3 regions of the Oryzifoliimicrobium ureilyticum genome follow, and region 3 is predicted to be linked to each of the others. Evidence: predicted binding sites of a transcription regulator. Region 3 holds the regulator's gene; each other region holds the start of a gene.
What was found. Region 3 encodes LexA, which represses DNA repair genes until DNA is damaged. Its sites were predicted from a motif close to TGTTCNNNNTGTGTTCNG; they were not measured.
Positions count from the first base shown of each region.

Region 1: the regulator LexA is predicted to act here: its motif matches at 1,042-1,059, upstream of dnaE (DNA polymerase III subunit alpha).
Region 2: the regulator LexA is predicted to act here: its motif matches at 1,505-1,522, upstream of VQ830_RS04995 (ATP-dependent helicase).

Region 1 is NZ_JBBBVQ010000025.1:24,199-27,466, forward strand. Features, by position in the region: gene VQ830_RS24715 (lipoprotein-releasing ABC transporter permease subunit) at 1-65, shown strand, start outside; gene VQ830_RS24720 (ABC transporter ATP-binding protein) at 81-764, shown strand; gene dnaE (DNA polymerase III subunit alpha) at 1,281-3,268, shown strand, end outside.
Region 2 is NZ_JBBBVQ010000002.1:406,756-410,023, forward strand. Features, by position in the region: gene VQ830_RS04985 (YiaD family glycine zipper/OmpA-like lipoprotein) at 1-91, opposite strand, end outside; gene VQ830_RS04990 (flagellin N-terminal helical domain-containing protein) at 252-1,247, opposite strand; gene VQ830_RS04995 (ATP-dependent helicase) at 1,564-3,268, shown strand, end outside.
Region 3 is NZ_JBBBVQ010000015.1:48,423-51,690, forward strand. Features, by position in the region: gene VQ830_RS19215 (acid phosphatase) at 1-753, opposite strand, end outside; gene lexA (transcriptional repressor LexA) at 979-1,698, shown strand; gene VQ830_RS19225 (ComEC/Rec2 family competence protein) at 1,679-3,268, opposite strand, start outside.

The sequences.
Region 1 (3,268 bases), on a different contig from region 3:
CGACCATCTTTCCCGCTTGGCGCGCGTCGAGGCTCGACCCCGTCCAGGCACTTCGCTACGAATAAGGAATAACGATCTCGATGACGCGGAATACCGTTTTGAAGCTTACCGGGGTCGAACGCCATTACGGGCAAGGCGAAACGGTTCTAACCATCCTTAAAGGCGCCGATTTTTCTCTTTCGAGAGGCGAAATGGTCGCCTTGGTCGCCCCCTCTGGGACAGGAAAATCAACGCTTCTTCACCTTGCAGGTCTGCTGGAGCAGCCAGATGCGGGGGAAGTGTCGATCAACGGTCAGTTGTGCAATGGCCTTCCAGATCAGAAGCGGACGGCTATTCGTCGCTCAGAAATCGGGTTCGTTTACCAGTTTCACCATTTGCTGCCGGAGTTTTCTGCACTCGAAAACATCATGATCCCGCAGATGATCGACGGCCTGTCAAAGGCCGAAGCTAAGACGCGGGCAAGCCAGCTGCTCGATTACATGCGCATCGGTCATCGCGGCACGCACCGTCCGGCCGAGCTTTCCGGCGGCGAGCAACAGCGCGTGGCGATAGCCCGTGCCGTCGCCAATGCGCCGCGTCTGCTGCTCGCCGACGAACCCACTGGCAATCTTGACCCGGGAACGGCGAATTACGTTTTCGATGCGCTAGAGGCCTTGGTCCGCCAATCGGGACTTGCCGCATTGATTGCGACGCACAACCACGAGCTTGCCTCAAGGATGGATCGTCGCGTGACCATCTCCGAGGGAAAAGTCGTCGACTTCTGAGAGAGCAGACGCTTTTTACGTCCGCCGGGCGCCGTGAAGCCAGACCTCCTCAGCATTGATAGGCTTAGAGTGTTTGCCGCCTCTCTGGGTAAGGGGCCGAAGAGTGCATGCGGCTTTGCGCTTGCGGAGCAAGGACCGTCGATCAATAGAGAGCACTCCCTCTAGCGCGTCATGCCATGACGTCTTGATCCCTAGCGCAAATTCAGATCATACGCCAAGCGATGTTAACTATGTCTCCGCTTGACCGCAGATTTCCGCTTGACGGAACGAACAAAAATAGAACAAAATAAGAACATAGAAAGAAGGAGAGTCCGATGTCACTGATCGTACGCGATATTGCAGCATTCGCTTCTATTATGTTGTTCGTTGCCGGTTTTTCGATTTTCTGTATGAGCCTCTAGCATTTTTCAGGGGATCGCATGGCTGCCATGCGGTCGCCGGCTCTGCAAAGTCTGGACAGAATCGTCGTGAAATCCCAGTGTATGTCCTCGTGCAGAGACATCGAAAGGATCGACCATGGCGGAAGCGAGCAAGGCTGGCGCGGATGACTTCATGGGCGAAACGCCGGGGTTCGTGCATCTGCGTGTCCATTCGGCCTATTCCCTGCTGGAAGGCGCGCTTCCGCTCAAGAAGATCCTGGCCAAAGCAAAGTCCGACAATCAGCCGGCTATTGCGATCACCGATACAAATAATCTGTTTGTAGCACTTGAATTTTCACAGAAGGCGATGGACGATGGGATACAGCCCATCGTTGGCTGCCAAGTTTCCATCGACATGGAAGATGGCTTGGAAAGCGAGAGACGAGGCGGCGCGCAACAGGCGCTGGTGAAGCTTCCCTCAATCGTTCTTCTTTCGTCAACCGAAGAAGGTTACGAGCGTCTGGTGGATCTGATCAGCCGTGCCTATCTCGGGGGCGATGGCCAGCAGGCGACTCACATCCGTTTGTCTTGGCTTGATGAAATCGGCACCGAAGGCCTCATCCTTTTGACCGGCGCATCGACAGGGCCCGTCGACACCATTTTGAAAGACGGCAAGCCCCATGAGGCTGCTCTTCGTCTGCAGGCACTAAAGACAAGGTTTGGAGAACGTCTTTACATAGAGCTGCAACGCCAAGGAACCTATGACCGTCACCACGAAAAGCGGATGATTGCGCTCGCCTACGAGCATGACTTGCCTCTGGTGGCGACCAATGAAGCCTTCTTCCCCGCACGTGACGATTATGATGCACATGATGCATTGATGGCGGTCGCCCATAACGCCATCGTCTCGGATGACAAACGATTCCGTCTGACGCCCGATCATTATCTGCGAAGCAGGGCGGAGATGATGAAGCTGTTCGCCGACATTCCCGAAGCCCTCGATAATACGGTTGAGATTGCCCGCCGTTGCTCCTTCGTGCTGAAAACGCGCAAACCGATTTTGCCACGCTTTACTGGAGGCGTCGCCGATCCCGACGAGGCGGAGCGCGCAGAAGCTGCCGAGCTACGCCGGCAGGCGATTGAGGGCCTTGAGGAGCGCATCGCAAAGCTTGGTATGGCGCCAGGCTACAGTGATAACGATTATCGCGAGCGCCTCGATTTCGAGCTCAGCGTGATTGAACGCATGAAGTTTCCGGGCTACTTTCTCATCGTTTCGGACTTCATCAAATGGGCCAAGCAGCATGACATTCCTGTCGGCCCAGGACGTGGTTCTGGGGCAGGCTCCCTAGTCGCCTATGCGCTCACCATCACGGACGTGGATCCGCTTCGCTTTTCTCTTCTTTTCGAGCGCTTCTTGAACCCAGAACGTGTCTCGATGCCCGACTTTGATATCGACTTTTGCCAGGATCGCCGCGAAGAGGTGATTCGATATGTGCAGGCCAAGTATGGCCGCGATCAGGTTGCGCAGATCATCACCTTCGGATCGCTACAAGCGCGTGCCGCTTTGCGCGACGTCGGGCGTGTGCTCGAGATGCCCTATGGCCAGGTCGACAAGATCTGCAAGTTGGTGCCGAACAATCCCGCAAATCCAACACCGCTTTCCAAGGCCATCGAGGAAGAGCCGAGACTGAAGGAGGAGGCGGAGAAAGAGCCTGTTGTTGCAAGGCTTTTGAACATCGCCCAGAAGATCGAAGGTCTTTATCGCCACGCGTCCACCCATGCAGCCGGGATCGTGATTGGCGACAGACCGCTCTCCAAGCTGGTTCCGATGTATCGCGATCCGCGCTCCGATATGCCGGTTACGCAGTTCAACATGAAGTGGGTTGAGCAGGCCGGTCTCGTCAAGTTCGACTTTCTCGGTCTGAAAACATTGACGGTTTTGAAGGTTGCGGTGGACTTTGCCGCAAAGCGTGGCGCAGCGATTGATCTTGCCGCCATACCGCTGGACGATAAGAAGACCTACGACATGCTGTCCCGCGGCGAGACAGTCGGCGTGTTCCAGGTGGAAAGCGCCGGCATGCGCAAGGCGCTGATCGGTATGAAGCCGGACTGTATCGAAGATATCATCGCGCTCGTCGCGCTGTA
Region 2 (3,268 bases), on a different contig from region 3:
ACATCTTTTGTTCCCCGGTATAGGGATCGGTTGTGGTGCACGCGCTCAGGTAACTGACTGCAACAGTGGCAAGGATAAGTTTCTTCATCATGAAAAGGCGCCCTCAATTTAATATGAAGCGAGGAGTTATCGAGGAATGAGGCAAGAAGATGGACCAGTCCATGCTCCATCACATTATCCCTCGCTCCCTGCCTTTATCGATGCAAGCTGCAACGAATATGAACGCGAACAGCAAAATGGCGGCCTACAGCTCAGATGTTCTGGAAGAGTTGGCGAACCGTATCGTAGGCGGCGTTTGCAATGGACAACGACTGAAGCGCCAATTGCTGTTGCGTCTGTAGCGCTTTCAGGCGGCTGCCCTCTTCTTCCATATTCGCATCGATCATTCTGCTGATGCTCGTGGAATAGTTGTCGTTGATTGATTTCGAGAAATCGCTTTGCAAGGAAATTCGTTTTTCCAAGGCGCCGAATGCAGATCCAACTGTTGTCATCTGGTTGAGCATCGCATCGACGACGCGTACCATTTCCTTTACCTGGTCCTGGCTGGTGTTCTCCGTGAGCGCGATTTCGACCTGGCCCGTTGAATCTCCAGCGGTTTTAACAAGGACGTAGTTTTGAGAGGCGCCAGTTTCCGTCGCGAAATGCACAGAGGTGAAAACACCGTTCTGCCCGCTCTGATCGGGCCGATCATCCACAAGGTAACGCGCGTCTTTCGACGTCGTCGTTCCGCTCGGTGAAATATCGACCTGATAGCTCAGCTTGTCGACTCGCACCGTGCCATCCGCCATTCGGATAAACGAGGCCGGAATTTCCCGTGGTTTGGCGGGGTTATCCCCATCTTTGAGCTGGACCCAGTTGTCTCCATTGAATGTCGCCGAGCTGACGACCGATCGCAGCTGATCCTTGAGCTGAGTAAGCTCATCATTGATTTTCGTCTTGTCGACGCCTGTTTCCGTGGCGGCGACAAGTTTGGCCTTGATTTCGGAAACAAGGTCCGTGCTTTCGGCCACCGCGGAATAGGCCGTGTCCATAGTGGCACCCGCCAAGCCCAAGGCGTCCTGGATGGCGGACTGTGCTTTCTGATCGGTCTTAAGTTTTGTACTGATCGCCCAATAAGCACCATTGTCTGAAGCGCGCTCGACGCGCAGACCCGTCGCGACTTGTCTTTGGGTTGTCAGAAGGTTGCGGTTAACGTCACGCAGCACATAGAGCGCAGCGTCAACCGCCTCACGCCGATAAATACTCAAGATACTGAACTCCGGATAAGCACACGAACTAGATACACATCATCTGCAGCAACCGATCTCCCAATCGGTACCCGAAGCCCCCGTAGTTTCAACACACACAAAACCCCGGCGGCTGAGCTGAATGATTACCGTTCATGTTTAAAAATCCGCTAATTTAGACAAAGAATTCACCTTGCCTCGCAAATCTTCATAAACCATAAGGCACGGACGAGAGCGCCAGGCAGAGCATCAGGCCTCGTTCGAATTGGACGGTAACGCGGAATGAAAGCAGAACGAATTTCTGGTCTTTCCTGTCCGAATCACTACATTACGGGCTATGACAAACGGTTTCGACGACATACCATTCTTCGACGAAGAACCCAGCGAAACGCCGCGTAAACCAGCCGCGCCTAGCGGCTTGGCGGCACGGGCGATGGCAGCGCGCGGCGGCGAACGGCCCGCCGACTATTTGACCGGCCTGAACCCTGAGCAGCGCGATGCCGTTGAAACCCTGGAAGGGCCAGTGCTCGTCCTGGCGGGCGCAGGCACAGGCAAGACGCGCGTCCTGACGACCCGAATCGCTCATATTCTGGCGAGCGGGCGTGCCTATCCATCGCAGATCTTGGCGGTGACGTTTACCAACAAGGCCGCGCGCGAGATGAAAGAACGAATTGCGCTTCTGGTCGGCGGCGCTGTCGAAGGTATGCCCTGGCTTGGTACCTTCCACTCAATCGGGGTAAAGCTCCTTCGTCGGCACAGCGAATTGGCCGGGTTGCAATCGAACTTCACCATTCTCGATACCGATGACGTCATCAGGCTTTTGAAGCAGATTATCCAGGCAGAAGGTCTGGACGATAAACGCTGGCCCGCAAAACAATTGGCGGGCATGATCGACGGATGGAAAAACAAGGGAATGACGCCTGCCGACATTCCCGAGGGCGACGCACGCGCTTTTGCCAATGGCCGTGGAAGAGAGCTGTACGCCGCCTATCAATCCAGGCTTGCGACGTTGAATGCCTGCGACTTCGGCGATCTTCTGATGCACCCGATCGCCATCTTCAGGAAGAACCCCGATCTGCTGAAGGAGTACCACCAGCGTTTTCGTTACATTCTGGTCGATGAGTATCAGGACACGAACTCGGCGCAGTATCTCTGGCTGCGACTTCTTGCGCAGCGAGCCCCGATCGAAGGTCGTGCATCGGTGAATCTCTGCTGCGTCGGCGATGACGACCAGTCAATCTATGGCTGGCGCGGCGCTGAGGTCGACAACATTCTTCGTTTTGAGAAGGATTTCCCCGGCGCAAAAGTCATCAGGCTGGAGCGGAATTACCGCTCAACCGCGCACATCCTTGGAGCAGCCGCTCATCTCATCGCCCACAATGAAGGCAGGCTTGGCAAAACTCTCTTTACCGAGCGGGCAGATCCGGAAGACGTGAAGGTCCAGGTGCATGCGTCATGGGATTCAGAAGAAGAAGCCCGTGCGATTGGCGAAGAAATCGAGCAACTCCAGTGCAAGACGCATAAGCTGAACGATATTGCAATTCTGGTTCGTGCCTCCTTCCAGATGCGTGAGTTCGAAGATCGATTTGTGACCCTTGGCCTCAATTACCGCGTTGTCGGCGGCCCACGCTTTTATGAGCGTCTCGAAATCCGTGACGCGATGGCTTATTTCCGGCTCGTCTCACAGCCTGCCGACGACCTTGCCTTCGAGCGTATCGTCAACACGCCAAAGCGAGGGCTGGGCGATACGACTATTCGCGCGCTTCACGACTACGCCCGAGTTCGCAACATCCCGATGTTGGCCGCGGCCGCGCAGATCATCGATACCGATGAGTTGAAGCCAAAGGCGCGCAAGGCGCTTTTCGATGTCGTGCAGTATTTCAGGCGATGGCAGGAGCTTCTCGAAACAACGCCGCATACGGAACTTGCGGAGCAGATTCTGGAAGAATCGGGCTACACCGATATGTGGAAGGCGGACAAGTCTGCCGAAGCGCCAGGACGGCTTGAAAACTTGAAGGAATTGATACGCTCTATGGAGAGCT
Region 3 (3,268 bases):
TTTCGCAGGCACAAGAGTCGGCAGGAGGACCACCTCGTTACTCCAGCGGAACGGGCGAGCATATTTGAAGTAGCGCTTTGCCGGCTCTGTTGAACCGTTCTCGCTGACCGCGTTGATGAGATCGACTGCGAGTCCAAGATCCGGATTGGCGGGGGTGTTGGCCTTCGTGTCCTGCCTACTACCAAATCCCCGATCGTTGCCGCTGTCCTCGTATTTGACTTTATCGGCATCGGCAGCGACCGATGTGATGCTGGTGGTTTGCTTCGATCCAGCCTTCCATGCCTCCATCAAAGGACCGAGGCCATCGACAATGCTGGCGTTCTTACCGCGCCTGTCATCGAGATAGGCTGCGATAGCTTCATTGGCGGTTCTCTCCCGCGTTGCCTTCACGACATATGCAATATTGGCTTCATGAACGGCCTTATTGCGGATTTGTCCGTCGGTGGGACTGAACGGCACACCGTTCCAGTCGGTCGACTTCACAGCAGGGCAACCGTCTTTTGCGGGTGCTTCAACACCCGCGTCCACGAAGGGCGTTCTTGGCGTCCAAATGTCCAAAAAGCCGGATAAAAGAAAAACCGCTGCGTTGGTGTCCAGCGTGGCATGACACGCATCGCCTCTCAGGTTTGTGTTGCCCGCGCGGATGTAAGGGATGGGCTCAGCCGAGGACGATTCGGCGAAGGCCGTAGAAGAGACGGACGACAGCAACGCGGCCGCTGTAAAGCTTATCAGGAAATCGCGAAAAGTAATCATGCTCGAACCTCAGCCAACAGGTGATGCCAAATACGAATGAGATCGTGCACTAAGGCGATAGTTTTATGACAGCCAATCCACGTGTCGTAATCCTATCCGGCATCGGGCCCAACTTCACCGGACGAAGCCTTGGAAAAATCAACCTCTATAAATTTGGGCTTGCGGAACACACAATGAACAGCTAGTTTCGTTCTTGATTTGTTTCATATTTTTGAGGGTGGTTTAATGTTGACGCGCAAGCAGCAGGAGCTCCTTCTGTTCATTCATGAACGCATGAAGGAGTCGGGGGTACCGCCATCTTTCGACGAGATGAAGGATGCGCTCGACTTAGCTTCCAAATCAGGTATCCACCGGCTGATCACAGCTCTGGAAGAACGCGGCTTTATTCGCCGGCTTCCGAACCGGGCGCGTGCGTTAGAAGTTATCAAACTGCCTGAGACATTTCCGCCGGCAGCACAGCCGCGGCGTGGTTTCTCACCCAGCGTTATCGAAGGCAGCCTGGGAAAAACACAACCGCCTCCTACGCCCGCGCCAAAGCCGGTGCAGATTGAAGGCAATGGCGGCATTTCAGTGCCCGTTATGGGACGTATTGCGGCCGGTGTACCCATTTCCGCCATTCAGAACAACACGCACGATATTACCGTACCTCCCGATATGGTTGGCCCTGGCGAGCATTATGCGCTTGAGGTCAAAGGCGATTCAATGATCGAGGCGGGAATTTTCGATGGCGATACTGTCATCATTCGCAACGCCACCACGGCAAATCCAGGAGAAATTGTCGTGGCGCTGGTCGACGATGAAGAGGCGACGCTGAAGCGGTTCCGCCGCAAGGGGGCCTCCATCGCACTGGAGGCAGCAAATCCCGCTTATGAGACCCGGATTTTTGGGCCTGATCGCGTCAAGATCCAGGGGAAGCTGGTCGGGCTTATTCGGCGTTATCATTGATGGGCGGGAGCTGATCGTCGTAGCGGTCAGCTCTCCAGTCATAGCTGCGTTGGCGTGTCCAGGGGCGCTGCAACTTGCCCTCAAATGCAGTCGTGATGACAGGAGAGCCCAGATCGTCGATCCGCAGCTCAACGGATCCAGTGCGGCGAAGAGATTGTCCTGTGAAGAGCAGGGAACCAGACCTGCAAGATGTGAGACGGACTCGTGCAGCAAGGACGACGATATCAGCAGTGTCGCATGCAGGCCCTAAATAGATCGGGCTCTTGATTGTGATCACACTATAACCGCTACTTAATTTTGCGGCACACCATGCTTTATTGGCGCAAATGAATGTTTGCTCGAAACTGTTCGCCAACGCCTGACGCATATTGGCTTCAACGTCCGATGCCTCAGCCCGTGACAGTCGGCGGTTGCGGTCATCTTCCTTCACCGATGGCAGAGGGTTTTCAACTTCGGTCGGCTTAGTATGCTCTTCCAAGACAAGAGCGTGTTGCCATTGGGCGAAGATAAAATCGGGCGGGCCAGCGCGATTTGACGCGATCGCATGATCTTGAACGATCCCAACAAGCTCTCCGTCTTCGGCAATCAGTAGATCCGGCACAGGCGCTCCTGGTGCCAGCATCAAGTAGATAGACGCAAGTCCTATCAGAGCTGGTCCTATCAATCTCAGTCTGGTCCTCGTCAGTGTGAAGATCAGGAAACCAAGGACGGCGGTTGCGAAATACCATGATGGCATCCGTCCAATGTCCATGGTCCCACCCCAACTGGAAACCCACTTTGCGATCTCGATAACAAGTTCCAACCCAAAACCGACGATTGGCCAGAGCCAACCGTCGAGACCGAACGGCATGAGCATCATTGCCGCCGTTCCAAAAGGCATAACGATAAAGCTGATGATCGGCATCGCCATAAGATTGGCCGGCAGGCCATAGGCCGTCAGCCGATGAAAATGCTCGGCAGCAAAGAGTGCCGTGGAAAAGCCGTCGATCATCGATGATAACAAAATGCCGCCGATGAACTTGCCGATCAGTGAAAGCGGCTTGGCAAAGGGTAATCGCGCTGTGATCCCGGGCGCGCTGCTTCTTCGGGTCCATAAAGCGTAACTCGCCACAAGCGCTAGCGTAGCGGCATAGGACATCTGAAAGCTGGGTCCCAGCGCTTCCGATGGAGAAAGAACAAGAATGATGATGGCTGAGATGGCTACATTGCGCAGGCTGATCGACGGCCGGTCGACAAGGACGGCAATCAGCATGACGGCCATCATGATGAACGCACGTTCGGCGGATACCGCAAAGCCGCAAATCATGTAATAGGCGCAGAGCGTCAGAAGTGCTCCGACGGCGGCAATTTTCTTTGTCGGATAGGTGTGAACGATCTTCGGAAACAGACTGAGAAGATAGCGCAGACCGACAAAGAAGATGCCGGCTGACAGGGCCATGTTCAAGCCCGAAATTGCGACGATATGCGTGAGCCCCGCGATACGAAGCGCATCTGTGGTTTCCTTGGAGATGGCACGTCGCTCATCGGTCACAAGGGATGCAGCAAAAGCGCCGGCATCGCCAGGCAGAAC